DNA from 3 places in the Massilia sp. LjRoot122 genome. Region 2 is predicted to be linked to each of the others. Evidence: predicted binding sites of a transcription regulator. Region 2 holds the regulator's gene; each other region holds the start of a gene.

Region 1 (10,436 bases), 4.2 Mb from region 2:
TGCAATCGGGAACCGCCTGCCAGCATAGCGCATTCGCGCGGCTGGTCGCAGGAATCAGTCGAGATCGGTCGCGTCGTGGCGTTCCGCCACCTGTTCCTCCGGCTTGCCGCGCACGCGGTTGACCTTGCGGCCGCGGATGACGGCCGGGCGGGCCGCGATCTCGTCGGCCCAGCGTCGCACATTCCTGTATTCATGCACGGAGAGGAATTCGCCCGCTTCATACAGTTCGCCGCGCACCATGCCGCCGTACCACGGCCAGATCGCCATGTCGGCAATCGTGTATTCGTCGCCGGCGATAAAACGCTTGTTGGCAAGCTCGCGCTCCAGCACGTCGAGCTGGCGCTTGGTCTCCATCGCATAGCGGTCGATCGGGTATTGCAGCTTTTCCGGCGCATAGGCATAGAAGTGGCCGAAGCCGCCGCCCACGAAAGGCGCCGAACCCATCTGCCAGAACAGCCAGTTCATGGTCTCGGCACGGGCCGTCCCCGCGGCCGGCAGGAAGGCGCCGAACTTCTCGGCCAGGTAGACCAGGATCGATCCGGATTCGAACACCCGCACCGGTTCCGGGCCGCTGCGGTCGAGCAGGGCCGGAATCTTCGAGTTCGGATTGATGTCGACGAAGCCGCTCGAGAACTGGGCGCCTTCGTTGATCCTGATGAGCCAGGCATCGTACTCGGCGCCGCCATGGCCCAGCGCCAGCAGCTCTTCCAGCATGATGGTCACCTTGACGCCATTGGGCGTGCCCAGCGAGTACAGCTGCAGCGGGTGCTTGCCGACCGGAAGTTCGGCCTCGTGGGTGGGGCCGGCGACCGGGCGGTTGATGTTGGCGAAGCTGCCGCCGGAAGAAAGCGGCGGGGTCCAGACTTTCGGCGGGACGTACTGGTCGGTCATCGGTTTCTCCTTGTGCAGGCCTGGTCAAAACAGCATTCTAGCCGGGGCCTGCCGGATGCGTTTTTCGGGCCCTGGAAAAAGAAAACCCCGCCGAGGCGGGGTTCTTGTCTGGCTGCTTGGCTTACACGTAAGCCGCCAGCGCACCCTTCATCTTCTTCAGCGCAGCCGATTCGATCTGGCGGATACGCTCGGCCGACACGCCGAACTCTTCGGCCAGCGTGTGCAGCGTGGCGCCCGAACCGTCATCGTTGGCCAGCCAGCGCGCTTCGACGATGCGGCGCGAACGCGGGTCCAGCTTCGACAGCGCGGTCTCCAGACCTTCCGACTGCAGGCGGTCGACCTGCTCGGCTTCCAGCACGCGGGTCGGCTCCTGCTGCTCCGAGGACAGGTAGGCGATCGGGGCGAACTTGTCGTCGTCGTCATCGGTCGGCGATTCGAGGGCGATGTCGCGGCCCGACAGGCGGGTTTCCATCTCGATCACTTCCTCGCGCTTGACGTCGAGCATCTTCGCCAGCTCGTCGACCTGGCTCGGGGTCATGGTGTCGAGGGTCTGCTTGTTGCTGCGCAGATTGAAGAACAGCTTGCGCTGGGCCTTGGTCGTCGCGACCTTCACCAGACGCCAGTTCTTCAGGATGTATTCGTGCATCTCGGCCTTGATCCAGTGCATCGCGTACGACACGAGGCGGACGCCCTGGTTCGGGTCGAAGCGCTTGACTGCCTTCATCAGGCCGATATTGCCTTCCTGGATCAGGTCGGCGTGCGGCAGGCCGTAGCCGAGGTAGCCGCGTGCGATCGAGACCACCAGGCGCAGGTGCGACAGCACCAGCTTCTGGGCGGCGTCCAGGTCATTCTTTTCCCGCAGCGACTTCGCCAGCGAAACTTCTTCTTCGTGGGTGAGCATCGGCAGGCGGTTGACGGCCGAGATATAGGCGTCAATATTGCCGAGATTGCCGGTGAACCCCAGGTTCAGGGCGCGACTGCCGGCAGGAACCAATGCGGATTGTGCGGACATGTTCATTTCCCTCGTAGTGATCTTGCTGCATCCTTAATGTGCCACCGACCCATGTCGCGCGACACCAGCGTTACCCCTTGTTACTCGGATGCTTTCCTTGATTTCGCTGTATCTGAGACATATATTAGCACTCTCCCGAGGTGAGTGCTAGGCAAGGCATTGATTTGCCAAAATCGATTAAGTTTGGCTAAAGTATTGCCTTTGGGAATCAAAATCGCGTCGTTTTAACTGTAGAGCAGACGACCTGTACCCGATTGATTCAGCTCAAAAGTGAGCATAAAACGGCTGGAAAACCTGTCAGGGACAGATTAAAGGCCGCAGGAAGGGCCTTCTGTTGGATGGCGCACGTAGAGGGGGGACGCATTGTAGGACAGGCGCCCGTCTGCGCGTAGGGAGGGACGGCCAAGCCCCGGTGGCGTGGCCGTCCGCTTGACGGAATTACTGCAGGCGCGCCAGGTGACGCTGCACCGACAGCATGGCGCCGATCAGTCCGAGGCCGGCGCTGATCGCCAGTACGCCCGCAATTTCCAGCCCGCCGAGCGGCGTCAGCTGGAATTCCGAAGCATATAGCCTTGCAAATTCGGCAATCGCGCCGTTCAGCGGATTCAGCGCCAGCAGCACTGCGCCGAGCGCCACCGCACCCGCGCACAGGCCCAGCAGCGCGCCCGTGTAGTAGAACGGGCGGTGGATGAAGTTGTCGGTCGCACCCAGCAGCTTCGACACGGCGATCTCTTCCTTCTGCGTCAGTACCTGCAGGCGGATGGTATTGAACACCACCGCGATCACCACGATGCCGAGCGTGAGCGCCAGCAGCAGCAGGGCCAGGCGCAGGATGCCGAGCAGGGCGGCAAGGCGCTTGACCCAGGCCGAATCCACCTGCACGGTATCGACGCCGGGCAGGGCGCGCAGCTGTTCGACCATGCCGTCGACCTGGGCGGCGGCGCCGCTGCCGCCGAGCTTCATTACATAGCTGTCCGGCAGCGGGTTCTCGCCCAGGGTGTCGAGCACGTCGCTCAGGCCGCTCTTGTCCTTGAGCGCCGCCAGCGCGTTCTCGCGCGGGATGAAGGCGACGTCCGCCTTGCCGCCGGTGGCCACGATGGCGCGGATGCGCGGCTGCAGGGTCGTGGCTTCCTCGCGCGTCGCTTCGGCCTTCATGAACAGGCTGATTTCCGGATCGACCGACAGCTGTTGGGACAGCGGCCGCACGTTGTCGAGCAGGGTAATGCCGGCGAAGGGCAGCATCAGCGCGAAGGCGACCACGAGCACGTTGAACAGGAAGCTGCCCGGCGCCTTGCGCACCGTGGACAGGGCCGCGCCAAGGGCGAAGCGGTGCTGGCGGAACCAGGGGCTCATGCGGCACCTCCGATCAATTGACCGTGTTCGAGGCGGATCACGCGCGCGGCCGCACTGTCGAGCACCTGCTCGTCGTGGGTCGAGATCACGCAGGTCACGCCGACGGCATGGAAGGCGCGCAGGGCGTCGAGCACCTTGTCGGCCGCCACGCGGTCGAGGTTGGCGGTCGGTTCGTCGGCCAGGATGATCTGCGGGCGGTTGACGATGGCGCGCGCGATCGCCACGCGCTGCTGCTCGCCGCCGGACAGTTCCAGCGGCATGGCCCTGGTGCGATCGAGCAGGCCCACCTTGTCGAGGGCGGCGCGGGCGCGCTGTTCCGCCTGCGCCTTCGGGGCGCCGGTGACCAGCAGCGGCAGCATCACGTTGCCGAGGATGTTGCGGTCATTGAGCAGGCGCTGGTGCTGGAAGATCAGGCCCAGGTTACGGCGCAGGAAGGGGATGCCGGCCTTCTTGAGCCGGCCGATGTCCTGGCCGTTGACGGTCACCCTGCCGCTGGTCGGACGTTCGACCGCGGCCACCATCTTCATCAGGGTCGACTTGCCCGCGCCGGAAGGGCCGGCCAGGTAGACCAGCTCGCCCTTGCCGATGTTGAGGGAGACGTCGCGCAAGGCATAGGCGTCGGTGGAGTATTGTTTGGAGACGGACTGGAATTCGATCATCGGGTGCGCGTCCTTCAACCCAGCAGGGCTTCGACGAATTCTTCGGCGTCGAAGGGCTGCAGGTCGTCCAGCTTCTCGCCGACGCCGATGAAATATACCGGCACCGGACGGGTGCGCGCGATCGCGGCCAGCACGCCGCCCTTGGCGGTGCCGTCCAGCTTGGTGATCACCAGGCCGGTCAGCTGCAGCGCGTCGTCGAAGGCCTTCACCTGGGCCAGCGCGTTCTGGCCGGTGTTGCCGTCGATGACCAGCAGGGTTTCGTGCGGGGCGCCGTCCATGCCCTTGCCGATGACGCGCTTGATCTTCTTGAGTTCTTCCATCAGGTGCAGCTGGGTCGGCAGGCGGCCGGCGGTGTCGACCATGACCACGTCGGTGCCGCGCGCCTTGCCCGACTGGACCGCGTCAAAGGCGACGGCGGCCGGGTCGCCCGACGCCTGCGAGATCACGGTGACGTTGTTGCGCTGGCCCCAGACCATCAGCTGCTCGCGCGCGGCGGCGCGGAAGGTGTCGCCCGCGGCCAGCAGTACCGACTGGTCGAAGCGCTGCATGTGCTTGGCCAGCTTGCCGATGGTGGTGGTCTTGCCGGCGCCGTTCACGCCCGAGATCATCATCACCAGCGGTTCGTGGCGGCCCAGTTCGAGGGGCTTCTGCAGCGGCGTCAGGAGCTCGATCATCAGCTCCTTCAGCGCGGCCTTGACCTGGGCGGCGTCCAGCAGCTTGTCTTCCTTGACCTTGCGGCGCAGGGAATCCAGCAGGTACTGGGTGGCGTCCATGCCGGCGTCCGACATCAGCAGCGCGGATTCGAGTTCCTCGTACAGGTCCTCGTCGATGCGCGCGCCCACGAACAGCAGGGACAGGTTGCTCGAGGTCTTGGACAGGCCGGCCTTCAGGCGCGTCATCCAGGACTGCTTCTTTTCAGCGTCGGTGGTCGGGCGTTCCGCGGTTTCCGGGAACAACTCGCCGATGTCGGCTGGTGCTGGTGCGGAAGTCGGAGCGGAGGTCGGCGCCGCGGTCGGCGCCGGCGCAAGCGGTGCATCCAGTGCACCGGGCACGAACATCGGCGCCGCTGCGGGAGCAGACGCGGGCTGGCTCGGCTCCGGGACCTCGGTCTCAGGCTTCTTTCTCTTGAAGAAACTAAACATATATGGGGGCGAATCCTGCGCAGGATACCGGCGGTCGCCGGGGGTGAAAAAAGTGCGAATATTTTACCAGAGCAGCAAGACGCGACCGTCAAAGGCCGGTATCGACGCTAGAAGATGCATCGAAGGAACTCTTTGTTGCGTTATTGATGAAACCGACTGGCTACTCAACAGTGCACTTCTGGAAAACGCTGGCGACTTGCGTTAAATTGAACGCGGAGAGAAAACCAGAAAACACAACGGGGCACACCGTGAAAATCACAAACTTCCTGAAGCGCATCATCTATGGCGACAACGCCACGGATGGCAGCGCTGCGAACATGCGCAACATTATCGTGTGGGCCTTCATCGCCCTCGTCGCATTGTTCCTGACCAGCCCGGAGCAAGTCAGTTTCTTCGACCGGCCGATTCCGCTGCCGGCCGAGCTGGGGCTGGGACAGTAGGGTGGGCGGGTTTCCCGCCCACGCGGTGATCGCTGCGGCTTGATATAGCGCGGCTGCGCTGGCGCCCGTTGACCGCGTGGGCGGCACAGCCGCCCACCCTACGATTCAGCGGCCGGCCTTGGCCGCTTCCGCCGTCTTGCGGATCGTCTCCAGCGTCGCGTTCGGCGTAATCAGGTTGCCGTCGTAGCGCAGTTCGATCACGGCCGGCAGCTTGTGCTCGTTCGCATGTGCCAGCGCGCGCTGCAGGGCGGGCGCGAATTCCTCGGTCTTCTCGACCACCTCGCCGTGGCCGCCATAGGCGCGCGCCAGCGCCGCGAAATCCGGATTGTGCAGGTTGGTACCCGACACGCGGCCCGGGTAGTCGCGTTCCTGGTGCATGCGGATGGTGCCGAACATGCCGTTATTGAACACCAGCATGATCACCCCGGCCTTGTACTGCACGGCGGTGGCCAGTTCCTGGCCCGTCATCATGAATTCGCCGTCGCCGGCGAAGGTCACCACGGTGCGCTGCGGATCGATGATCTTGGCCGCCACGCCGGCCGGCACCGCATACCCCATGGCGCCGTTGGTCGGCGCGAGCTGGGTGCGCTTGCCGCCGTAGCGGTAGAAGCGGTGGGCCCAGGTCGCGTAGTTGCCGGCGCCATTCGTGATGATGGTGTCGCGGGGCGCCTGCTTCATCAGCTCCTGCACCACCTGCCACAGGTCGAGCGGCGCGGCGCCGTCGCGGAAGATCGGCGGCTGCGCCTGCCATGCGGCCAGGTCGGCCTTGGCCTCTTCGACCGTGCCGGCCCAGGCCGCCGCATCCACCGGCGCCATCGCGGCCAGCATCGCGCACACCTGCGCCGGACCGCTGGCGATCATCAGGTCCGCCTGGTAGACGCTGCCGAGTTCTTCCGGGTCCGCATGGACGTGGACCAGGCGCTGGCGCGGCACGGGCGACGCCAGCAGCGAGTAGCCGCTGGTGGTCATCTCGCCCAGGCGCGGGCCGATGGCGATCACCAGGTCGGCTTCCTTGACACGGGTGGCCAGTTTCGGGTTGATGCCGATGCCGACGTCGCCCACGTAGTTCGGGTGGGCGTTGTCCAGCAGATCCTGGAAGCGGAAGGTGCAGCCCACCGGCAGCCGGTTCGCTTCGGCGAAGCGGGCCAGGTCGGCGCAGGCTTCGTCAGTCCAGGAACCGCCGCCCAGCAGCACCATCGGGCGCTGCGCTTCCGCCAGCATGGCGCGCAGTCGGGCGATCTGGTCCTGCGAGGGCGCGGCCTGCACCGGCTGGTAGCGGCGTGCATCGGGCACCTCGGCTTTCGTGATCAGCATGTCTTCCGGCAGGGCCAGCACCACCGGGCCGGGCCGGCCGCTGGTGGCGACCTGGAAGGCGCGCGCGATGTATTCGGGGATGCGGTCGGCGCGGTCGATCTGGGTGACCCACTTGGCCATCTGGCCGAACATGCGGCGGTAGTCGATTTCCTGGAAGGCTTCGCGGTCGATGAAGTCGCTGCCGACCTGGCCGATGAACAGGATCATCGGGGTCGAGTCCTGGTAGGCCGTATGGACGCCGATCGAGGCATTGGTGGCGCCCGGACCGCGGGTGACGAAGCAGATGCCCGGCTTGCCGGTCATCTTGCCGTAGGCCTCGGCCATGAACGCCGCGCCGCCTTCCTGCCGGTTGATCACGAAGCGGATATCCGAATCGTGCAGCGCATCCAGCACGTCGAGGTAGCTTTCGCCGGGCACGCCGAAGGCGGTGTCCACGCCGTGGATATGGAGCGCATCGACCAGGATCTGGCCGCCGGTGCGGGAAGGGTGCGTCATGGTGTCGGTCATCCTTGTTGGTTTGCTATCCGGGCATTCTATGTGGATGAGGTGGGGAAGGATTTTGAAATGGCGACACGAAATTTCAGAAAACGTGGCCAAGGTTGACGTAGGTTGTGCGCAGCGAACTTGGGCGGGACAATGCCAGTGGCATTGTCCCGGCCTTCGCCGGGACGACGGTTTTACTGTTGCGGACTACGAACCAGGTTCCTACCCGCGCCCTCAACACGTCATCCCGGCGCAGGCCGGGATCCAATTTTGCTCGCAAACCACAACCCCACCCTTGAACCCGGACCGTAAGCACCCCAATCGGTTACAATGCCCCCCGTGAAGCAGGCCAGACAGCCGCTGGCTCTCATCTTCGGATGCGGGCGGGAGGAAGGTCCGGACTCCACAGAGCGGGGTGACGGTTAACGGCCGTCCGCTGAAAGCCGCAAGGTATAAGGCGAGGAATAGGGCCACAGAGACGAGCGTATTAAGTTACGGTGAAACGCGGTAACCTCCACCTGGAGCAATTCCAAATAGGCACGCGTTGATGTTGCTCGCGGAGCGTGCGGGTAGGAAGCTTGAGCGCTGGAGTAATCCAGCGCCTAGAGGAATGGCTGTCATAGGGGCGTCCCGCAAGGGAAACCACTACACAGAATCCGGCCTATCGGCCTGCTTTACATGAATTCAGGGCTGTCACGGCCCGCGCCCGGCGGAGTCAGCGATGCAGAAATACATCCTTGCCCTCGACCAGGGCACCACCAGCTCGCGCGCCATCCTGTTCGACCGCGCCGGCCTGCCGGTCGCCTGCAGCCGGCACGAATACCCCCAGCATTTTCCCCAGCCCGGCTGGGTCGAGCACGACGCCCTCGACATCTGGCACAGCCAACTCGCCTGTGGACGGGAAGCGCTGCGCCTGGCCGGCGTCGAAGCGTCCCAGGTGGCCGCGATCGGCATCGCCAACCAGCGCGAGACCACCGTGCTGTGGGACCGCGCCACGGGCGAACCGGTGGCCCGCGCCATCGTCTGGCAAGACCGCCGCACCGCCGCCATGTGCGACCGCCTGCGCGAGCAGGGCAGGGCCGGCGACATCCAGCGCCGCACCGGCCTCGAGCTCGACGCCTATTTTTCCGCCACCAAGCTGCACTGGCTGCTCGAGCAGGTGCCGGGCGCCCGCGAGCGTGCCGAACGCGGCGAGCTCGCCTTCGGTACGGTCGACAGCTGGCTCGTGTACCGCCTGTGCGGACGCCACGTCACCGACGCCGGCAACGCCTCGCGCACCATGCTCTTCAATATCAACACGCTGCGCTGGGACGAGGAGCTGCTGGCCCTGTTCGACATCCCGTCCAGTGTACTGCCGGAAGTCGTCGCCAGTTCGGAAGTGGTCGGCCTCGCGGCCGAGGAATGCTTCGGCCATGCGATCCCGATCGCCGGCATCGCCGGCGACCAGCAGGCCGCCACCTTCGGCCAGGCCTGCCACCACAAGGGCCTGGTCAAGAATACCTACGGGACCGGCTGCTTCATGCTGATGCATGCCGGCGCCACGCCGCCGGTGTCGCAGAACCGCCTGCTGTCCACGGTCGGCTGGACCGTGAACGGCGCCACCGACTATCTATTGGAGGGCAGCGTCTTCATGGGCGGCGCCACCGTCCAATGGCTGCGCGACGGCCTCGGCATCATCAAGGAGTCGGCCGACGTGGAAGCGCTGGCCCTGAGCGTGCCGGACAGCGGCGGCCTGATGCTGGTGCCTGCCTTCACCGGCCTCGGCGCGCCGCACTGGGATCCTTACGCGCGCGGCACCATCGTCGGCATGACGCGCGGGACCACGGGCGCCCACATCGCGCGCGCCGCGGTCGAGGCGATCGCCTACCAGAGCGCCGAACTCTTGACCGCCATGCAGAAGGACGCCGACTGCGCCGTGCTCGAGATGCGCGCCGACGGCGGCGCCGCCCGCAATGACCTCCTGATGCAGTTCCAGGCCGACCTGCTCGGCATCCCGGTGCTGCGGCCGCGCGTCACCGAGACCACGGCGCTGGGTGCAGCCTACCTCGCCGGGCTGGCGGTCGGCTACTGGGAGAGCATCGAGGACATCGCCCGCCAGTGGCAGGTCGAGCGCCGCTTCGAACCCGCCATGGATCGGGGACGCCGTGCCGAACTGATGGCGCGCTGGGGCAGGGCGGTGGAGCACGCGAAGGGCTGGGCGCAAGCCTAGTACCCGGCGCATTTCGCGCCGCACATAGGCATCCCGCGCCGTCGGCACGCGCTTCGTCGCAAACCGGCCGGCGCGGGCCGCGCTGTCGATAAGGTGGAAGGCATCAACCACCTCGCGGAGCCGGCCATGCTGCAGCAAATCCTCGTCAAGACCCCTGTGTATGTCTGGGCCATCCTCGCCTTCCTGGTCTACCGCGGCGTGCTCGCCGCGCGCGAGCGCGAGATCACCTATACCCGGATGCTGGTGATTCCCTTGTTGATGCTGGTCCTGGCACTGCAGTCCATCGCGACGCAGTTCGGCGTAGCGAGCATCGGGATGGCGGCGTGGAGCGCCGGCCTGGTCGCCCTTGTGCTGCAGCGCTGGACCTTCGGCAGTGCCAATGCCGTCCCGGGTGCCGCGGCGAAGACGGCGCGCATCCGCGGAAGCTGGACGCCGCTGGCCATGATGATGAGCGTGTTCCTGATCAAGTACGCCTTGGCGGTGACCTTGGCGATCAGGCCGGGCATGGTCGGCGATGCCGTCTTCGCTGCCACAGTCTGCGGCCTGCTCGGCCTGTGCAACGGCTACTTCGTGGGACAGCTGGCGCGCGACCTGTCCACGCTCAGAACCCGATCCGCCCCTTGCCCGGCGTCGGCTTGATCCGGATATCGTCCACGCTCACGCGCTCGCGCCCGGCCGCCACCGCGTGTCCCAGGCCATCGAGCAGGGTCTTGCGCAGATCGCGCGGCGAGACGCCCGCCAGCCGGTCCAGCACCACGTCGGCCAGGCGCGGGTCGAAGGCCGCCAGGTTCAGTTCATCCAGCAGCCCCGCATACATGCGCTGGGCGATCCCGGCCGCCTGCTCGGGTGTCGGCGTCGGCACCTCGTACACCGCCATGCGGTTCAGCAGCGGGTGGGGGATGCCTTCGGTGGAATTGGCGGTCAGGACCCAGA
Region 2 (10,436 bases):
GTGTTCCGGCAGCACGACCGGCAGGTCCTGCTCGGGAACCGGCACGGCGCCGCAGTCGCCGCAGTGGATCATCGGGATCGGGGTGCCCCAGTAGCGCTGGCGCGAGATGCCCCAGTCGCGCAGGCGGAAGGTGACCTTCTTGTCCCCCAGGCCTTGCGCGGCCAGGTCGCCCGCCACCGCATTGACGGCGGCGATGTAATCGAGGCCGTCGTACTTGCCCGAATTGATGGTCTTGCCCTGCTCCTTGTCGCCGTACCACTCCTGCCAGCCGTCCAGCGAGAACTCCTGGCCTTCGACGGCGACTACCTGCTTGATCGGCAGGTCATACTTCTTGGCGAAGCCGAAGTCGCGCTCGTCGTGGGCCGGCACGCCCATCACGGCGCCGTCGCCGTAGGTCATCAGGACGTAATTGCCGACCCAGACCGGCACTTGTTCGCCGGTGACCGGGTGGGTGACGGACAGGCCGGTCGGCATGCCCTTCTTCTCCATCGTCGCCATGTCGGCTTCGATCACGGAGCCCAGCTTGCACTCGGCGATGAAGGCCTGCAGTTCCGGGTTGTTCTTTGCGGCGTGCTGGGCCAGCGGGTGCTCGGCCGCCACGGCGCAGAAGGTCACGCCCATGATGGTGTCGGCGCGGGTGGTGAAGACGTACAGCTTGCCTTCGTTGATCAGCTCACCGGCTTCGTCCATGATCACGTGCGGGAAGGCGAAGCGCACACCGGTCGACTTGCCGATCCAGTTGGCCTGCATGATGCGCACGCGCTCCGGCCAGCCCGGCAGCTTGTTGTCCACGTAGTCCAGCAGCTCGTCCGCGTACTCGGTGATGCGCACGTAGTACATCGGGATCTCGCGCTTCTCGATCAGTGCGCCCGAACGCCAGCCGCGGCCATCCACCACCTGTTCATTCGCCAGCACGGTCTGGTCCACCGGGTCCCAGTTCACGGTGCCGGTCTTCTGGTAGATGATGCCCTTCTCGAGCATCTTGAGGAACATCCACTGGTTCCACTTGTAGTATTCCGGCTTGCAGGCGGTCATCTCGCGCGACCAGTCGATAGCCAGGCCCATCGATTCCATCTGCCCGCGCATGTGGGCGATGTTCGAATAGGTCCACTCGCTAGGGGGCACGTTGTTCGCCATCGCCGCATTCTCGGCCGGCATGCCGAAGGCATCCCAGCCCATCGGCATCAGCACGTTGTAGCCGTTCATCCGCAGGTAGCGGTACATCACGTCATTGATCGTATAGTTGCGCACGTGACCCATGTGCAGCTTGCCCGACGGGTAAGGCAGCATCGAGCAGGCGTAATACTTGCCTTTTGGGAAACGCGGGTCGTGTTCGACGGCCTTATAGGCGTCGATCGACTTCCAGTAGGCCTGGGCGGCCTGTTCTACTTCGGCTGGACTATATTTTTCTTGCATGATTTCTGCAGACGTAATGGAGGGGTGGAACCGGACATTATACTGCAATGCAAAAATGAAAAACCGCCATGCCTGCCGTGGCAGGGATGGCGGTCGGGGATGGCGCCGGCCGGCTTTAGCGCAGCACCAGTTCCAGCGCCGGCTTCTCGCCGTAATCCTCGTAACGCTCGTTGATGCCGCCGATGCAAAACGCGATCTCTTCCAGCAGATCGGGCACGGCCGCCTTCATCTTGTCGGCATCCGCCACGACGATTTCCAGCACCTCGTTCGGCTTGAGCCGGAACTTGGTCATGTTCTCTTCGTCGCGCAGGTAGCTCATGCAGTCGACCCAGGCGTCGATGCTGTCGGCATACGACTCGGGAAAGCCGAACGCACGCCGGCTCTCGGCATGGAAGGAGGCCTCGTCGACGATGGCCGCGCCGTTCAGTTCCGCGACTGCCATGATCAGCCCTTCAGGCCCAGCACGTCGTGCATGTCGAACAGGCCATTCGGCTTGCCCGCCAGGAAACGTGCGGCGCGCAGGGCGCCGTGGGCGTAGGTGACGCGGCTGCTCGACTTGTGGCTGATCTCGATGCGCTCGCCGGTACCGAGGAACATCACGGTGTGGTCGCCCACCACGTCGCCGCCGCGCACGGTGGCGAAGCCGATGGTGGACGGGTCGCGCTCGCCGGTCACGCCTTCGCGGCCGTAGACGGCGCATTCCTTCAGGTCGCGGCCCAGCGCGTCGGCGATCACTTCGCCCATCTTCAGCGCGGTGCCGCTCGGCGCGTCCACCTTGTGGCGGTGGTGCGCTTCGACGATCTCGATGTCGTAGCCTTCGCTGAAGCTCTTCGCCGCCATTTCGAGCAGCTTGAGGGTGACGTTCACGCCCACGCTCATGTTCGGGGCGAACACGATGCCGATCTTCTCGCCGGCGGCGCGGATCGCGGCCTTGCCGGCTTCGTCGAAACCGGTGGTGCCGATCACCAGCTGCACATTGTTGGCGACGCAGTATTCCAGGTGCTGCAGCGTGCCTTCCGGACGGGTGAAGTCGATCAGGACGTCGGCATCTTTCAGGCCGGCCGCCAGGTCGGACTGGATGACCACGCCGGTCAGCTGGCCCGAGAAGGCACCCGCGTCCATGCCGATCGAGGGCGAGCCGGCCAGGCCCAGTGCGCCCGCCAGCACGGCGTCCGGCGCGGCGCCAATGGCGTCGACCAGCATGCGGCCCATGCGGCCGTCGGCGCCGGCGACGGCGATTTTCAATGCGTTCATGGCTGCGCAGTTCATGGCTGAATGACCGGAGCGCCGCCGACCTTGGCCGGTTCGACCGGACGCGATTCCGGCTTGGCCTTGTTGCTCACCTTGGCCGGACCGGCGATGCGGTCGATGTATTCGCGCTCGGTCGGCAGGTTGCCGCCTTCGAAGCGCTCGACCTTGTCGTCCTTGAAGAACACGGTGACGCGGCTGGTGGTCAGCTCGCCGTTGCCGCGCGCGAGGTAGAAGGGGTAGTCCCAGCGGTCTTCGTGGAACACGTCGTTCAGCAGAGGGGAACCGAGGATGAAGCGCACCTGGTCGCGCGACTGGCCGACCTTCAGCTGGGCCAGCATCTCCTGCGAGACGAAGTTACCCTGCTGGATGTCGGGGCGGTAGGGCGAGAAGATCCAGAAGAACTTCTGCAGCTTGGTGGCCTGGACGGTCTGGGCGCCCGCATTGGCGGCGGCGGCCGACTTCTGTGCGTCGGCGGAGACTGCCGCCGCGTCCGTGCTCACCGGCGGCGCGGGACGCGTCTGGTTGCGCCAGGCGGCGCAGCCGGACAGCATCAGCGTGCATGCAAGGCCGGCCGCGAGGGCTGCCCGGCTTGAAAATCGGTGGAGAACGGCTTGTTTGACGCGCATAGGTAACCTCAAAACGTTTGAGCGGGAGCTCCAAAACGCTATATCATAAAGCACTATGCCAAACTACGAGCAACAAGATGAGTAACCGCCATGAGTAACAACCCTACCGACCTGAAAGCCAGCGGCCTGAAGGCAACTTTGCCACGACTGAAAATCCTGGAAATCTTCCAGAACAGCTCCGTTCGGCACCTGACGGCGGAAGATGTCTACAAAATCCTCCTGGCCGACAACATGGACGTCGGCCTGGCCACCGTCTACCGCGTGCTGACCCAGTTCGAGCAGGCCGGCCTGCTGAACCGCAACCACTTCGAGACCGGCAAGGCCATCTACGAGCTGAACGCCGGCTCGCACCACGACCACCTCGTCTGCCTCGACTGCGGCCACGTGGAAGAGTTCTACGACGAAGAAATCGAAGCGCGCCAGCACAAGATCGCCGTGGAGCGCGGTTTCAAGATCGCCGAGCACTCGCTGGCGATCTACGGGAATTGCGTGAAGCCGGCCTGCCCGCACCGGCACTAAGCGCCCGGCAGGCCGGACCGCCGGTCCGGCCGCGCTCCGTCTTACAAGGACTTGAGGTACTCGGCCAGGTCCGAGATTTCCGCAGCACTCAATCCCAGCCTCTTGCGCGTGTTATAGGCCGCCACCACGTCCGCCGTGCTGGCGGCGCTGCCGTTGTGAAAGTACGGCGGGTGCTGCCACAGGCCCCGCAAGGGCGTGGTCCGGTACTGCCTGGTCGCCGACCGTGAGGCATAGCTGGGCGCGCCACCGGGCTCCGGCTCGCTGACCACATCCGCGGCCGGATGCAGCCTCAGGTTCGCGTCCGTGAATTTTTCTCCGCTGTGGCAGCTGATGCAGTGTGCCTTTCCCCTGAACAACTGCGCGCCTCGCGCGGCCGCGGCCACGTCGACACTGTGGGCCGGCGCTGGCGGCGCCTCGAGCGATAGCTGGTAGGCCCGCAGGGCCGGCAGCTTGGGGCCGACCAGGTCGACCTCGCCGTTGCGCACGTCCACGCCGATGCGTGGGTCGGAAAAGCTGCCCAGGCCGCCCATCTGGGTGACGGCCACGTAGCGGTTCCAGTAGCTGACGTCATCGCCGTCGCCGGTATAGGTGATCCGGTGGATGCCTTTCAGGCCGTACGCCGGGGGAATGAGCACGGGGCCGTTGATGCCGTCCAGGTTGAAGCGGGGATCGTACTTTCCCTTGCCCCAGGAATTGTAGACCGCCTTCTGGGCCGCGCTCAGCGCAGGCGACAGCGCAATGATCGCCCCCGGGTTCAGGTCACGGTTGGCCCAGCCGTCGAGACGCTTGCCGATCCCGGGCGCAAATGCATTATCGACGGTGGAGTGGCACAGCGCGCAGGTCGTGCCGACCCGTTTGAGCACGTCCTTCCCGTGCACGGTTTCGACCTTGCCGACCAGGCCCACCACCGCATTGAGCTTGAGCAGCGTGACCGTGGTTTGCGGGCTGCGCAGGTCCACGCTGCCATCCTTGATGCCTTGCAAGACGGCGGGAGGCAGCGCCTCGGCATCGACCTTCAGGCCGACCGACAGGGCCGTGACCGGGTCCACCTGCGCCGCGATGACCTCGTGCATGCGCAGGGTATCGGTCCAGCGCGCCTCGTCGCCGAAGCTGTCGAAGCGGAAAATCTTGCGTCCCTCGGCGACCAGGTCCGGGTCGAGCGGCGGCTCGGGCTTGTCGGGCCTGTCGTCGCTGCCGCAGGCAGCAAGGAAGCTCATGCCGAGCAGCGCCGGCACACGCAAAGTCCTGGTCAACATGGGAGACTCCCTTCGTGGGTACGGTTGAATACACCGTACACCGCGCACAGCCGGGCGGAGGCGATCTGGCGCAATGCGGGGGCAGCCGCGCTTCAGGACTGGCTCAGGGCATTCGACAGCAGCTTCGCGGTGATATCCACGATCGGGATCACGCGCTCATAGGCCATGCGCGTCGGCCCGATCACCCCCAGGGTGCCGACGATGCGGCCGTTGACCTCGTAGGGCGCGGTCACCACGCTCATTTCGTCCATCGGCACCAGCTTCGACTCGCCGCCGATGAAGATCTGCACCCCGCCCGCCTTGCTCGACACGTCGAGCAGCTGCATCAGGCCGGTCTTCTGCTCGAACATCTCGAACATCTGGCGCAAGGAGCTCATGTTGGACGACAGGTCCGACACCGACAGCAGGTTGCGTTCGCCCGCGATCACCATGTCGTCGCCCTCGGCCATCGCCTCGCTGCCCGCCTCCACCGCCACCTGCATCAGGCGGCCCATGTCGTCGCGCAGCTGGCGCAGCTCGCCGCCCAGGCGCTTGCGCACCTCGTCGAAGGTGAGTCCCGCGTAGTTCTGGTTCAGGTAATTGGCCGACTGGATCAGTTGCCCCGGCGTGTAGTCGACGTCAGTCAGCAGCAGCCGGTTCTGGACGTCGCCGCGCGGGTCGACGATCACCAGCAGGATGCGCTTTTCGGACAAACGGAGGAATTCGATCTGCTGGAACACCGATTCGCGCCGCGGGCTCTGCACCACCCCGGCGAAGGTCGACAGCGAGGACAGCATCTGGGCCGCGTTGGCGATGAGCTTCTGCGGATGATGGCTCGGCAGGCGCATGTTCTGGGCGCCGACCGCGTGCTCGTCGATGTGCTGCACGGTGAGCAGGGTATCGACGAACAGCCGGTAGCCGCGCGGGGTGGGAATCCGGCCGGCCGAGGTGTGCGGGCTGGACACGTAGCCCATTTCCTCGAGGTCGGCCATGATGTTGCGGATCGTGGCCGGCGACAGGTCGAGGCCGGAAATCTTCGAGAGCGCGCGCGATCCGACGGGCTGGCCGTCGGCGATGTAGCGCTCGACGAGGGCTTTGAGCAGGGTCTGGGCGCGGGGTTCGAGTTGCATGCTCATATTATGCACGCGTTGGTAGACGCGGCGCCAGTTCAGTCGTGCTCGCGCTTGAGCCAGTCCAGCAATCCGTCCAGGCTGTGCACCTCGGCGTCGGGCTTGACCTCATCCGGCAGGTAGTTCACCTGGCCGGTCCGGTTCATCCACACCGCGCGCAGCCCGGCGCGCTGGGCGCCGTAGACGTCGAGCCGCAGGTCGTCGCCCACGTAGACCGCCTCCTGCGGCGCCACATCCAGCAGCCGGCAGGCTTCCAGGAAGATCTTTACGTCCGGCTTGGCGACACCGAAGCTGGGCGCGGCCACCGAAGCGTCGAAATGGCGCGCCAGGCCGATCGTCTGCAGGTCGGCATTGCCGTTGGTGACGGAGCCGATCTTCACCCTGCCCTTCAGGCGCAGCAGGCCGGGCAGCACGTCGTCATAGGGGATCACCGCGTTGCGGGCGGCGAAGAATTCGGCCATGGCCTGCTCCACCTTGCCGGCATCCTCGCCGGCCTGCTCGAAGGCGGCGATCAGGCCGGCCCGGCGCAGGGCGCCCAGGTCGAGCTGGAATTCGGGCTGGCGCGCCAGCAGCTCGAGCCGGGCCTGGCGCAGCGTCTCGATCGTGTACTGCTGCGCCACCCGCGGCGCATGCGCGCGCAGCCAGGCGAACAGGATCTGCTCGGCCTCGATGATCACCGGGGCGATCGGCCACAGGGTCTCGTCGAGGTCGAACAATACTGCTTTGGGCCAGGGGCGGCGCTGCGTCATGACGTGGTCGATTGGGAGATGGGTAGCTGGTCCAAGCATAGCGAGCACGCCCGTAGAAAGCAATCGGTCTCGGTTCCGGATCCCAAATACCGACGGTTACACCGTGATACAAAGGCAAACCGTCCAGCTGCTTGCCAAATGCACTAAAATGTTGGGCGATAAATGTTGGGCGATGAGCGTCCAACTGCGTGTCCGCTGATCACTTGCACACGCTTTGCACGTTCACCAGTCAGATTTTTTGGAGAAATTATGAAGAGTTCCTACCTGCGTGCCGGGGCTGCACTGGCATGCGCGCTGGCGCTGTCCGCGTGCGGCGGCAGCGATGGCGACCTGTATGTCGGCGGCACCTTCACCGGCGTGACCAAGCCCGGCCTGGTCGTACAGAACAACGGCGGTGCCGACCTGGCCATCAATCCGACCAACAGCGGCGTCGGCGAGTTCTATTTCCCGGAGCTGGTGGAAACCGATTCCAGCTACAACGTCACGATCAAGAGCTTCCCGAGCAACGCGGCCGACTGCCAGGCGACGGACAACAAGGGCAAGGTGGCGTTCAGCATCAATACCATCCGCATCACCTGCACCATCCGCCAGCATGAGCTGAAGGGCACGGTATCCGGCCTGGTCGGCAACAACCTGGTGCTGGTCAACGGCGCGGACCGCGTTCCGGTTCCCGCGGGCGCCACCTCCTTCAGCATGGCCAAGGTCAACGAAGATGCGCCCTACGGCGTCGCCATCCTGACCCAGCCCGACAACCAGACCTGCACGGTCGCCAACGGCACCGGCACGGTGGGCGCGAACGACATCACCAATGTGGCGGTCACCTGCGGTCCCCGCACTTAAACTGGAGCAACCTTCATGACGTTTTCCCTGATCCGTCCGGCAAGCATGCTGGCAATGGCAGTGACCCTGGCATCCTGCGGTGGCGGCGGCGACGATGATTACACCGTGGGCGGCAGCGTCGACGGCGTGGTCTACCCGGGCATGGTGCTCACCAATAACGGCACCAGCATCAACCTGGCCCCGCCCGCCAAGGCTGGCGACCCGGTCACCTTCAGCTTCCCGAACAAGCTCGAGTACGGCGACACCTACAGTGTGACGGTGTCCAGCCCGCCGCTGCACCAGAACTGCCGCGTCCACCAGTTCTTCCCGCTGAGCAATGCCGACACGGCCGGCCGCCTGGCGTCGATCAACGCACGCTTCGAGTGCTTCATCAATGAATTCCGGATCGGCGGCAAGGTCACCGGGCTGACCAAGGACAATACCGGCCTGGTGCTGACCAACGGCAGCACCACCGGCTCGACCATCATCATTCCAGCCGAAACCAACACAACGGGCGCTGCGTTCGACTACTTCATGGCGGGGTCGGTACCGTACAACCAGACCTACGGCGTGACCATCGTCACCCAGCCGAAGGGCCGCGTCTGCACGGTCGAGAACCCGACCGGCACCATGGGCGACGCCGACGTCACCAACATCAACATCAACTGCGTTCCGACCTGAGATATTCGCAAAACTTATGTCGAGTATGCGAAAGGGAAATTGGACTTATATGCTGTAACGCAGCATACTAACTCCTGTCTCCTCCAACTCTCCTCAGAAAAGAATTGGATTTAAGCCCGCCTCAACAGCGGGCTTTTTTTTCGCCTGCATATCCGGGTCAGGCCGGACGCTTGGCCGTTACCTTCACGACGGCGACCTGGGCATCGCCGACCGACACCTGGGCGTTGTAGGCCTCGGCGGCGCGGCTGTTGGCGGCCTGCGCGAAGCTGCTGGCGCCGGCGAGGACCAGGGCGGCGATGAAGATGGCTTCCATGTGCTTGAGGGTGTTCATTGTCGTGCTCCTTCGGTTGGCTGGTTGGCCGCTTCTTGATGTATTGCGGCTGTCGATGGATGCACTGTATCCAATGGGCCCCGAAGGCTCCAGCGGGCTGCGACGGACTGCAAAAAACGGCGGATGAAGGGACGAAATGCGGGATGCGCCGCGATTGTGCGGCGCAATGTAGAGCAGGGGTTTAAGTATTTGCCAGCTATGCACTGGCGATTACGATAATCGTTAGTCTTGGATCCGTCATCCCGGCGAAGGCCGGGATCCAAGTTTGCTGGCGTACCGCTTCTGCCAGCTAGTGCACGCGACAGCGGAACGCAACGGAATTGGGTTCCGGCCTTCGCCGGAACGACGTTGGTTACCTATACAGGTTTCTAATACCGCGACTTCGGCACTGATCAGAGCAGATTCGCCAACGCCACGTACTGCTCCAGCCCCACCGCCTCCGGCCGCGCCCCCGGATCGATCCCCGCCTCGACCAGCTGCGCCTCGGTGAACATCCCTGCCACGCAGTTGCGGATCACCTTGCGGCGCTGCGAGAAGGCCTTGGCCACGACCTTTTCCAGCGTGGCGCCATCGACTTCCAGCATCTGGCGCTTGGGGATCATGCGCACGATGGCCGAATCGACCTGCGGCGGCGGGTCGAAGGCGGTCGGCGGGACGATGAACAGCAGGTCCATGTCGTAGCGCCACTGCAGCATCACCGACAGGCGGCTGTAGGCCTTGGTGCCCGGCTCGGCCACCATGCGTTCGACCACTTCCTTCTGCAGCATGAAGTGCTGGTCCTCGACCAGCGGCGCGAATTCGGCCAGGTGGAACAGCAGCGGGCTCGAGATGTTGTACGGCAGGTTGCCGACCACGCGCAGCTTCTGCCCTTCCGGCACCGGAATCGAACCGAAATCGAATTTCAGCGCATCGCCCGAGTGCACGGTGAGCTTCTCGCGCGGGTAGGCTTTTTCCAGGCGCGCCACCAGGTCGCGGTCGAGTTCCACCACGTGCATATGGTCGAGCGACTTGAGCAGCAGCGCCGTCATGGCGGCCAGGCCGGGGCCGATCTCGACCATCGTCTCGCCGCGGGACGGCCCGATGGCGTCGATGATGTTGTCCAGGACGAGTTTGTCGGTCAGGAAGTTCTGGCCGAAGCGCTTGCGTGCGACGTGTTTCATGATTACTTTCTTGTTGTTGATGCCATCTGCATGGCGGCGCGGATCGCCTCTTCCATGCTGCCGCAGTCGGCCAGGCCCAGCCCCCGGGCCGCGAGGTCGAGCGCGGTACCGTGGTCGACCGAGGTGCGCACGATCGGCAGGCCGAGCGTGACGTTGATGCCGCGTCCGAAGGTGGCGTGCTTCAGCACCGGCAGGCCCTGGTCGTGGTACATCGCCAGTACGCAGTCGGCCCCCGAGAGGTACTTCGGCTGGAACAGGGTGTCGGCCGGATAGGGGCCGCGCGCGTCGATGCCGCGCGCCCTGGCCTCTTCCAGCACCGGCGTGATGACCTCGATCTCCTCGCGCCCCAGGTAGCCGTTCTCGCCCGCGTGCGGGTTCAGGCCGGTGACCAGGATGCGCGGCGCGGCGATCCCGAATTTGCCCTTCAGGTCGGCGTCGATGATGTCGATCACCCGCGCCAGGTTCTCGTGCGTCAGCGCGCCGGGGACATCCTTGAGGGGCAGGTGGGTGGTGGCCAAC
Region 3 (10,436 bases), 690 kb from region 2:
ACGGCAAGCCGCAGACCGTCGACGTCGACGCCGACACCCCGCTGCTCTACGTGCTGCGCAACGACCTGAAACTCAACGGCGCCAAGTTCGGCTGCGGCCTGGGCCAGTGCGGCTCCTGCACCGTCATGCTCGACAAGGAGCCGGTGATGTCCTGCCTGCTGCCGGTGTCGATGGTGGGCAGCCGCGCGGTGCGCACGGTGGAATCGGGCGGCACGCGCTGGGTACCGAGCTCGGTGCTGCAGCAGGCCTTCATCGACGAGCAGGCGGCCCAGTGCGGCTACTGCATCGCCGGCATGATCATGCGCGCCACCGCCCTGTTCGAGCAGGTGGCCTCGCCCACCGACGCCCAGATCCGCAGCTGGATGCAGCCGAACCTGTGCCGCTGCGGCACCCACCTGCGCATCCTGCGCGCGGTGCGCCGCGCCGCCGACGTGCTGGCGGCCCAGCCGATCCGGAACTACTGATGGACCAGGATCTCCAGCACCCCGGCCGGCGCCGCTTCCTGGCAAGCGGCGGCGCCCTGACCCTGTCGTTTGCGCTGCCCTTGCGCGCAGCGCCCGGTGCGCTGCCCGGCAGCCTGGCGGACGAGCCCTGGCTCGACGCCTGGATCCGGGTCGGCGCCGACAACCGGGTCACGGTTTTTACCGGCAAGGTGGAGCTGGGCCAGGGCATCAAGACCGCGCTGCTGCAGGTCGCCGCGCACGAACTGCAGATCGATCCCGGGCGCCTGATCCTGATCACCGCCGACACCGAGCGTACGCCCGATGAAGGCTATACCGCCGGCAGCCACTCGATGCAGGACAGCGCCACCGCCATCCGCCACGCGGCGGCCCAGGTGCGCGCCCTGCTGCACCAGAAGGCCGCCGAGCGCCTGCAGGTGCCGGCGGCGGCGCTGGCCCAGGACAACAGCGTGTTCCGGGCGCCGGACGGGCGCCGCGTGAGCTTCAGCGAACTGGTGGCGGGCAGCGAGCAGCACCTGCGCGCGACCGACGCCCTGCCGCCGCGCATGCCGAACGCGCGGCGCCATATCGGCGTCACGCTGCCGCGGGTCGACATCCCCGGCAAACTGAAAGGGCAGCTGGCCTACCTGCAGGACATCCGCCTGCCCGCCATGATGCATGGCCGCGTGGTGCGCCCGCCCTCGCCCGGCGCGCGCCTGCTCGGCGTCGACAAGGCGGCGGTGGCGCGCCTGCCCGGCGTGCTGGAAGTGGTGCAGGACGGCCGCTTCCTGGCCGTGATCGCGGACGAGGAATACCGCGCGGTGAAGGCGGCGAAGGCCCTGGCGCAGGCGGCGCGCTGGGAAGTCCCGGCGACCCTGCCGGCCGGCCGCGACGTCGCTGCCCAGGTGCGCAGCCTGCCCTCGTCCCCGCAGCAGGTGCTGGCACGCGGCGTGCCGGGAACGGCGGGCCGCAGCCTGCGCGCGAGTTACACCCGCCCCTACCAGCTGCACGCCTCGATCGGCCCCTCGTGCGCGATCGCCCTGCTGGAAGGCGGCCGCTACACGGTGTGGACGCATTCGCAGGGCGTGTATCCGCTGCGCGCGGCGCTGGCCGAGCTGCTGGGCGCGCCGGAGGAAGCGCTGCGCTGCATCCATGCCGAGGGGTCCGGTTGCTACGGCCACAACGGCGCCGACGACGTCGCGGCAGACGCGGTGCTGCTGGCGCGCGCCTTCCCCGACCTGCCGGTGCGGGTGCAGTGGATGCGCGAGGACGAACACGCCTGGGAACCCTTCGGCCCGGCGATGGTGGCGGACGTCCAGGCCAGCTTGGACGCGGCCGGCCGCATCGTCGACTGGCACTACGAGGTCTGGAGCCAGGCCCACGCCACCCGCCCCGGCAAGGCCGGCAACCTGCTGGCCGCCACCCTGCTGGCGCGCCCGTTCGCCCCGCCCGCACCGAAGCCGATCCCGCAACCCGAAGGCGGCGGCGACCGCAATGCCATTCCCTATTACGTGCTGCCGAACGCGCGCGTGACCCACCATTTCCAGCCGGCCGGGCCCTTCCGCACCTCGGCGCTGCGCTCGCTCGGCGCCTACTGCAACGTGTTCGCGATCGAAAGCTTCATGGACGAGCTGGCGCGCGCCGCGAACACCGACCCGGTGGCCTTCCGCCTGCGCCACCTGGCGGATCCACGCGCCATCGAGGTGGTGAAACTGGCGGCGGCGAAGTTCGGCTGGGACGCCTACAAGAAGACGCCCCGGCGCGGCCGCGGCTTCGCCTTCGCCCGCTATAAAAACTCGGCGGCCTATTGCGCGGTGGCGCTGGAAGTCGAGGTGGCGCTGGAGACCGGCTTCGTACGCATCGTGCGCGGCGATGCGGCGGTGGACTGCGGCGAAGTGGTCAACCCGGACGGCGTGCGCAACCAGATCGAGGGCGGCATCGTCCAGTCGGCCAGCTGGACCCTGCTGGAAGGGGTGCGCTTCGATGCCGGCCGGGTGCTGAGCCAGGACTGGGCCGGCTATCCGATCCTGCGTTTCAACGGGGTGCCGGAGCGCCTCGCCGTCCACCTGCTGGACCGGCCGGGCCAGCCTTTCCTCGGCACCGGCGAAGCGGCGCAGGGACCGGCCGCGGCGGCGCTGGCGAATGCGGTGGCGGATGCCTGCGGCCTGCGCGTGCGCGAGCTGCCGCTGGACCGTGCGCGCCTGCGCCGGCTTCAGGCCTGACGCGAGGCCAGCGTTACACCCTCGCCGATGGCGGGGGCCACCACGCGCAGGCCGCCGCGCAGGCTGGCTTCGCGGTCGATCAGGAAGGCCACCAGCAGCACCAGGCCGGTAAAGGTCATGCTCAGGTTGCGCAGTTCGCCGGTGGCGCAGAAGGCCAGGAACAGCGGCAGGTTGACCAGCGCGCAGATCGCCAGGTGGCGGCGCAGCACGCGCGGCGCCAGCGGCCAGGCGCGCCACAGCACGATCCCCAGCACCCCCAGGGTGCCGACGAAAGCGCGCGACGGCCCCACCAGGCCATAGGTGGTCTCGAGGCGGAAGTAGGGATTGCCGGACAAATAGGCCGCGACGTTGGCCGGCAGGTGGAATTCCAGCGCGCCGCCGAAGGCTTCGAGGTAGGCCGCCTTCAGCGCCAGGTTCATCAGGCCGGCGAGCAGCACCAGCATGCCCACCGCCAGCCAGGCCCTGCGGCGCGACAGCCGGCGGCGCAGCAGCGGATACAGGGCCGGCAGCACGAAGAAGAAAGTCTCCTTGTTCAGGGTCGCCACCAGCACCAGGGCCGCCAGCGCAATCAGCCTGGCGCGCAGGGCCAGCAGGAAGGCCAGGCTGGCGAACAGCAGTTCGACCGTATCGTAGAAGTAGCCGCCCACCGTCTGCAGATAGGGGAAACTCAATGCGAAGGCGGTCGGCGCCAGTACCGCGGCCAGCGGCGAGACATTGAAGTGCAACAGGATCCGGCGCAGCACGAACAGGCTGCCCAGCAGCGCGAGGAAGCTGAGGTAGTACACGACCGCATAGCGGAAGCGCGCGTCGTGCGTGCTGCCCGGCCGGCTCTTGGCGAAGACTGCGTCCGGCCGGAAGCGCGCGGCCACGCGCTCCTTGAGGCGATCGGGGGCGACGGCGTCGAGGCGGCGCGCCAGGTCCGGCAGCAGCTGGCGGTAGACGAAGGGCTTGTGCGCCTCCATGTCGAGCATGGCCGCGACGCCGAAGCGCGGATCGCCGTCGCGCAGTCCCCACTTGCCGGCGAAGCCCGAGAAGGCGGCCGCCGCCACGATCCAGAAGAAGGCGAACAGCAGGAAGCAGGCGGCAACACGCGACATCGCGCCCTGGTCCGTGGGGGAACTGGGGTGAAGGAAGCGGAGGGTGTCGGCTGTCATGATATATGCATATGACAGTAACGAAGCGAGGCCCTCGCGTCAACCTGTATGTACGGCCTAGTTGAAGGCCTTCCAGAACATGTAGGCCGCCAGCGCGTACAGGATCACCGCGAACACCTGCTGCAGCCGGCGCACCGGCATCCGGTGCGCGGTGCGCGCGCCGACCGGCGCCATCGTCACGCTGGCCAGCACGATGATGGCCAGCGCCGGCAGGTAGATGAAGCCGAGCGCGTACTCCGGCAGGCCGGGCTCGCCCCAGCCGAACCAGATGTTCGAGAGCGTGCCGGACAGCGCGATCGGGAAGCCCAGCGCCGCGCTGGTGGCGACCGCATTGTGGATGCGCACCCCGCACCAGGTCATGAAGGGCACCGACACGAAGCCGCCGCCGGCGCCGACGATGCCCGAGAGCGTGCCGATGAAGCCGCCGGTGGCGAACATGCCCGCCGTCCCCGGCAGCGCGCGCGCGGCCGCCGGCTTCTTCCCGATCAGCATCTGGGTGGCCGAGAAGGCGACGAAGACGCCGAAGAAGGCCGCCAGTACCGAAGAATCCATCTGCTTGCCGATCCAGGGCCCGATCCAGGAACCGACCAGGATGCCCGGCGCCAGCAGCTTCACCACGGGCCACAGCACCGCGCCGTGCTGGTGGTGGGCGCGCACCGAGGACAGGGAGGTAAACAGGATGGTCGCAAGCGAGGTCGCGATCGCCATGTGGATGGTCAGCTCCGGTGCGATGCCGCGCGCCGTGAAGATCATCGTGATGAAGGGCACCAGGATCATGCCGCCGCCGATGCCGAGCAGTCCGGCCGCGAAACCGCCGAAGGCGCCCATGGCGAGCAGCGCCAGGATCAGGCCGATGTCCATCAGCGCTTCCCTTCGCGCACCAGGGCGACGATGGTGTTCCACTCCGCCTGCGTCACCGGCGACACCGACAGCCGGCTGCCCTTCTGCAGCAGCACCATGTCTTCCAGTCCCGGCGTGGCGCGCAGTTCGGCCAGCGGCAGGTAGCGCCCTGCGTCCAGCGCGCGCACGTCGACCGAGATCCAGCGCGGTTCTTCCTGCTTTGCCTTGGGGTCGTGGTAAGGGGAAGATGGATCGAACTGGGTGGCGTCCGGATACGCGCCGCTGGCCACTTCGGCGATGCCGGCCACGCCGGGCACGGCGCAGCTGGAGTGGTAGAACAGGATGCCGTCGCCGACCGACATGGCGTCGCGCATGAAGTTGCGCGCCTGGTAGTTGCGCACCCCGAACCAGGACACGGTCTTCGCGGGCGCCGCCAGCACGTCGTCGAAACTGACTTCGTCCGGTTCGGATTTCATCAACCAATAGCGCATCGCATCTCCATCAACATCGCGCAAAAAAAAAGCGGCTGCGTACCTTAAGTGCGCAACCGCTCGTGTGTGTAGCCCCGCCTGTGTCGTTATTGCCGGCATCCCGAACCAAAAGGCTCAAGGTGGTCGCAGTCAGCTCAATTTCGGGTTCGTCAGACTAGTGACGCTCGCGCCCACCAAGCATGTCCCACAACCTATGCGAAAGAATGGTTCAAGGAATATATGACAAATCTCGAACACCGCAGGGTAGAGCGCAGTTTACTCTGTTGGCCGAGCATGTCAACCGAATCGCGAGCTCAGGACAGGTTTTCCTGCGGCGCCAGCGCCTTGTCGAGGACGGTGTGCATCGCTTCCAGCTTCTGCTTGACTTCGAGGATCGACATGTCGGACAACGGGCCCTGGGGCGATTTCACCGACAGGAATTCCGCTGCCACGCTGAGCGCCGCCATGACCGCGATGCGGTCGGTGCCCTTGACCTTGCCCGAGTCGCGCAGCGCGCACATCTTGCCGTCCAGGTAGCTGACCGCTTCGCGCAGGGTGCGCTCCTCGCCTTCGCGGCAGGCCAGGCGGTAAGGCTGGCCCATGATGGTGCAATCGAGATGGATCATTGGGTGGCCTCGCTGGCTTCGCCGTCGGCTTCAGGCGCCTCGGGTTCCTCCGGCGCCGGGAACTGCTCGAGCAGCGCCTCGACGCGGCGCTGGGCCTCGTTCAGGCGCTCCTTGAACGCGAGGTTCTCGGCGCTCAGCAGGCTGTTGGCCTGGCGCAGCAGGTAGTTCTCGGCACGCAGCGACTGGGTCAGCTGGGCGAGCCGGTCGATTTTGTCGGAGAGGTCTTGGAATTCGGAAATCATTCGACACTATAGGACTGAGATGGTTTTTCCGTCAACCGAATCGCAAGCGCGCGTCACGGCCTTGCCATCCAGTGTACCCTGCCCGGCTGTTGTCGGCGAGACCACATCAAAACCCTGCTCAGCCCTCCATTACATTGGTCCTCGTCAAAAAAGTCAGTGCGAGCACACACACAGCGTCTTGAAATGGGATGTTATGATCCCTATAATTAGCACTCGTTAGTAGAGAGTGCTAACAACTCTTTCGAAGCCGACGCCACCTGGCGGCGGCACTGAATCGCAAGTCAAACCACTGAAAAATAAGGAGTTTTGCATGAACCTTCGTCCTCTGCACGATCGCGTAATCGTGAAGCGTCTCGACCAGGAAACCAAAACTGCATCCGGCCTGATCATTCCCGATGCAGCCGCCGAGAAGCCGGACCAGGGTGAGATCCTCGCCGTCGGTAACGGCAAGGTGCAGGAAAACGGCCAGGTCCGTCCGCTGGAAGTGAAGGTCGGCGACCGCGTCCTGTTCGGCAAGTACTCGGGCCAGGCCGTCAAGGTCGATGGCCAGGAACTGCTGGTCATGCGCGAAGAAGACATCATGGCCGTCGTGGCCCTGTAATCTCGCATCCTCCCTCAATACCCTCGAAACCATTCGGAGAAACAAGACATGGCAGCTAAAGAAGTAATTTTCGGCGACGCAGCGCGCGCCAAGATGGTTGAAGGCGTCAACATCCTCGCCAACGCAGTCAAGGTCACCCTGGGCCCGAAAGGCCGCAACGTCGTGCTGGAGCGCTCGTTCGGCGCCCCGACCGTCACCAAGGACGGCGTCTCGGTCGCGAAAGAGATCGAACTGAAGGACAAGCTCCAGAACATGGGCGCGCAGATGGTCAAGGAAGTCGCGTCGAAGACCAGCGACAATGCCGGTGACGGCACCACCACCGCGACCGTGCTGGCACAAGCCATCGTCCGCGAAGGCATGAAGTTCGTTGCCGCCGGCATGAACCCGATGGACCTGAAGCGCGGCATCGACAAAGCCGTCGCCGCCACCGTCGAAGAACTGAAGAAGATCGCCAAGCCGACCACCACCTCGAAAGAGATCGCCCAGGTCGGCGCCATCTCGGCCAACTCGGAAACCTCGATCGGCGAGCGCATTGCTGAAGCAATGGAAAAAGTCGGCAAGGAAGGCGTCATCACCGTCGAAGACGGCAAGTCGCTGAACGACGAGCTGGACATCGTGGAAGGCATGCAGTTCGACCGCGGCTACCTGTCGCCGTACTTCATCAACAACCCGGACAAGCAGGTCGCCGTTCACGAGAACCCGTTCATCCTGCTGTGCGACAAGAAGATCTCGAACATCCGTGACCTGCTGCCGGTGCTGGAGCAGGTCGCCAAGGCCGGCCGTCCGCTGGTGATCGTCGCCGAAGACATCGAAGGCGAAGCGCTGGCGACCCTGGTGGTCAACAACATCCGTGGCATCCTGAAGACCGTCGCCGTCAAGGCACCGGGCTTCGGCGACCGCCGCAAGGCCATGCTGGAAGACATCGCCATCCTGACCGGTGGCCAGGTCATCGCCGAAGAAGTCGGCCTGACCCTGGAAAAGGTCACGCTGAACGAACTGGGCCAGGCCAAGCGCGTCGAAGTGGGCAAGGAAAACACCATCATCATCGACGGCGCCGGCGCCGCTGAAGCGATCGAAGCACGCGTCAAGATGGTCCGCGTCCAGATCGAAGAAGCGACCTCGGACTACGACCGCGAAAAACTGCAAGAGCGCGTGGCCAAGCTGGCCGGCGGCGTTGCCGTGATCCGCGTCGGTGCAGCCACCGAAGTCGAGATGAAAGAGAAGAAGGCACGCGTGGAAGACGCGCTGCACGCTACCCGCGCTGCCGTGGAAGAAGGCATCGTCCCGGGCGGCGGCGTGGCCCTGCTGCGCGCACGTTCGAACATCGACATCAAGGGCGACAACCCTGACCAGGACGCAGGCATCAAGATCGTCCTGCGCGCCATGGAAGAGCCGCTGCGCATGATCGTCCAGAACGCCGGCGACGAGCCGTCGGTCGTGGTGGCAGCCGTCATCGCCGGCACCGGCAACTACGGCTACAACGCCGCCAACGGCACCTACGGCGACATGGTCGAAATGGGCGTGCTGGATCCGGCCAAGGTCACCCGTTCGGCCCTGCAGAACGCAGCGTCGATCGCCGGCCTGATGCTGACCACCGACTGCATGGTGTCGGAAGTCACCGAAGACAAGCCGGCCGGCGGCATGGGCGGCATGGGTGGCATGGGCGGCATGGGCGGCATGGACGGCATGATGTAATTAGTCCAGGCCTGGCGCCGGCGTTGCCGGCGCTGCCCTGTCGAAAAGCCTGTAAGGTTAACGCCTTGCAGGCTTTTTTCTTTTGGAGGCAAGCATGGCGACCGTGAATGCGGACGAACTCGAGAACGCGATGATCCTGGCCGACCCGCCGCGCGCCGGCAGGGCCTGGGTCTGCCGCGCCAGCGGCGAGGTGCTGGTCAAGGCCGACATGGTGGGCAGCCACACGCCCCTGCCGGACGACATCCACGAAGAAGAAACGTACATCCCGGTGCCCGGGTGCAGCCGCCTCGGCCTGGGCCAGGCCGTCGTGCTCGATTTCGTGCGGCAGCAGCTGCCCGGCGAGGAAGAGAACGTGGGAACCATGCTGCGCGGCGCGGGCGGCTTCGAACGCTTCGCGAAGCTGGCGCAGGAGCGCGGCCTGCTCGCAGCCTGGCACGCCTTCCGTCAGGAGCGCACGCTTGCCGCGCTGCGCGCATGGTGCGAAGCGCAGGGCCTGGAACTGGGTTCCTGAAGCAGCGCGGCGGCGCCGTCCCCGGCCCTCAGGTGGAGCAGCGTCGCCATCATCAGGAAGGACGGATACAGCCAGCCGCCGCCGGGAATCATCGTCGTCCAGCCATTGCCCGTGTGCGCGACCAGGGCGCCGGCCAGCAGGGGCAGCAATGCCAGCGAGGCCACGCGCCCGTGGATGCCGAGGATGATCAGGACGCCGCCCGCCAGCTCCAGCAGCGCCACCGGCCACGCAATCGGCGTGGGCATGCCTTGCGCATTGAGGAAGGCGGCAAGAGCGGGCATACTGAAGGCCGCCAGTTTCAGGAAGGCGTGGGACAGCCAGGCGGCGCCGAGCGCGAGGCGCAGCAGCAATGTGGCGTAGGGAGCGATGCTGTAGCGGTTCATGATCTGCCTTTGCGAAGTGGTTGGAGGTGCGTTCACTCTAGCCATGCAGGGCCCCCATTAAAATAAGCAGCCATGAAAGCACCCCCTGCAAAAATGCAAGCGAAGCTGGGACTGCCCGACCTGGAAATCATCCTGGCCCTACACCGCGGCCGCACCCTGGCACGGGCTGCCGAACGGCTGCAGGTGGATGCCTCCACGGTGTTTCGCGCGATCCGGCGCATCGAAAAGGACATCGGCGAACTGCTGTTCGACCGCGGGCGCCATGGGTATGCCGCTACCACGCTCGGGCGCGCCCTCGCCGCGCATGCGGAGCGCATCGAACAACAGCTCGAGGAAGCGCGCGAGACCGCCTTCAACCAGGACGCCGAGCCTTCCGGCCTGCTGCGCATCACGCTCACCGAGACCCTGTTCCACACCGTGCTGCTGCCGGTGCTGCCGCGCTTCAGCGCCGCCTATCCGCGCATCGCGCTCGAACTGGTAACCTCGAATGCGCTTGCCAACCTGGGGCAGCGCGAGGCCGATATCGCCATCCGGGTCACCAATGCGCCGCCCGAGCATTTAGTGGGCATCCGCCTCGGCACCATGCGCTCGGCGCTGTGGGCCGGCAGGGATTTCCTGGCCGCGCAGCCGGCGGACCGCCAGGTCGCGGAGATGGACTGGATCGCCCTGGACGACAGCCTGGCGGAGCATCCCTCGCAGCTGTGGCGCCGCACTGCCCTGCCGGCGGTGACGCCACGCTACAAGGTCGGCAACCTGCTGGCGGTCGCGGGCGCCGTGGTGAACGGCCTGGGCGTCGGCGTGGTGCCGCTGGCGGTCATGCGCGGGCATCCGCATGCGGAGATGATCGGCGCTCCACTGCCCGAGCTGGACATCGGCCTGTGGGTACTGGCCCATCCCGATACCCGCTACCTCGGGCGGATGAAGGCCATGTTCGATTTCCTGCGCACGTCCATCGTCTTACCCGAGGCCGGCACGCGCCTGTCCTGACGGGCACCACCTGCCCCTCCCATGCATTGCGCATTGACGAGGTCTTGACGCGATGTTACTGTACTAACCGTACTAGTACAGCATGGAGATCACATGAGTCGCCGAACACCCTTGATGCTCAACATCGCCACCGGCGACACCCGCCCGATCAACCGCCAGATCGTCGACGGCGTGCGCCGCCTGATCGCCAGCGGCGAGCTGCCGGTGGGCGCCGCCCTGCCCAGCGTGCGCGGCCTGGCCCAGCAGCTGTCGATCAATCCCAACA

Evidence for each region. The regulator HrcA, encoded in region 2, represses chaperone genes, less so after heat shock. The targets are predictions, from matches to a motif close to TTAGCACTCNNNNNNNNNGAGTGCTAA.
Region 1: the regulator HrcA is predicted to act here: its motif matches at 2,028-2,054, upstream of rpoH (RNA polymerase sigma factor RpoH).
Region 3: the regulator HrcA is predicted to act here: its motif matches at 6,201-6,227, upstream of groES (co-chaperone GroES).

Annotation. Positions count from the first base shown of each region.
Region 1 is NZ_CAXUPB020000001.1:4,544,135-4,554,570, reverse strand. It holds gene yghU (glutathione-dependent disulfide-bond oxidoreductase) at 55-891, opposite strand; gene rpoH (RNA polymerase sigma factor RpoH) at 1,013-1,903, opposite strand; gene ftsX (permease-like cell division protein FtsX) at 2,342-3,256, opposite strand; gene ftsE (cell division ATP-binding protein FtsE) at 3,253-3,915, opposite strand; gene ftsY (signal recognition particle-docking protein FtsY) at 3,930-5,057, opposite strand; gene ACSQ25_RS19910 (hypothetical protein) at 5,306-5,497, shown strand; gene ACSQ25_RS19905 (thiamine pyrophosphate-binding protein) at 5,603-7,306, opposite strand; RNA gene rnpB (RNase P RNA component class A) at 7,636-7,974, shown strand; gene glpK (glycerol kinase GlpK) at 8,016-9,503, shown strand; gene ACSQ25_RS19890 (DUF6622 family protein) at 9,630-10,142, shown strand; gene ACSQ25_RS19885 (AAA family ATPase) at 10,105-10,436, opposite strand, start outside.
Region 2 is NZ_CAXUPB020000001.1:390,426-400,861, reverse strand. It holds gene leuS (leucine--tRNA ligase) at 1-1,416, opposite strand, end outside; gene ACSQ25_RS01790 (barstar family protein) at 1,532-1,858, opposite strand; gene dapB (4-hydroxy-tetrahydrodipicolinate reductase) at 1,861-2,670, opposite strand; gene ACSQ25_RS01780 (outer membrane protein assembly factor BamE) at 2,682-3,293, opposite strand; gene fur (ferric iron uptake transcriptional regulator) at 3,384-3,812, shown strand; gene ACSQ25_RS01770 (c-type cytochrome) at 3,854-5,068, opposite strand; gene hrcA (heat-inducible transcriptional repressor HrcA) at 5,161-6,177, opposite strand; gene ACSQ25_RS01760 (HAD family hydrolase) at 6,216-6,926, opposite strand; gene ACSQ25_RS01755 (hypothetical protein) at 7,176-7,766, shown strand; gene ACSQ25_RS01750 (hypothetical protein) at 7,782-8,426, shown strand; gene ACSQ25_RS01745 (hypothetical protein) at 8,584-8,757, opposite strand; gene rsmA (16S rRNA (adenine(1518)-N(6)/adenine(1519)-N(6))-dimethyltransferase RsmA) at 9,150-9,917, opposite strand; gene pdxA (4-hydroxythreonine-4-phosphate dehydrogenase PdxA) at 9,920-10,436, opposite strand, start outside.
Region 3 is NZ_CAXUPB020000001.1:1,082,539-1,092,974, reverse strand. It holds gene ACSQ25_RS04695 ((2Fe-2S)-binding protein) at 1-464, shown strand, start outside; gene ACSQ25_RS04690 (molybdopterin cofactor-binding domain-containing protein) at 464-2,662, shown strand; gene ACSQ25_RS04685 (hypothetical protein) at 2,653-3,816, opposite strand; gene ACSQ25_RS04680 (sulfite exporter TauE/SafE family protein) at 3,874-4,677, opposite strand; gene ACSQ25_RS04675 (EVE domain-containing protein) at 4,677-5,147, opposite strand; RNA gene ssrS (6S RNA) at 5,215-5,395, opposite strand; gene ACSQ25_RS04665 (cell division protein ZapA) at 5,441-5,752, opposite strand; gene ACSQ25_RS04660 (hypothetical protein) at 5,749-5,994, opposite strand; gene groES (co-chaperone GroES) at 6,305-6,595, shown strand; gene groL (chaperonin GroEL) at 6,644-8,290, shown strand; gene ACSQ25_RS04645 (hypothetical protein) at 8,385-8,801, shown strand; gene ACSQ25_RS04640 (DoxX family membrane protein) at 8,735-9,184, opposite strand; gene ACSQ25_RS04635 (LysR substrate-binding domain-containing protein) at 9,257-10,171, shown strand; gene ACSQ25_RS04630 (GntR family transcriptional regulator) at 10,265-10,436, shown strand, end outside.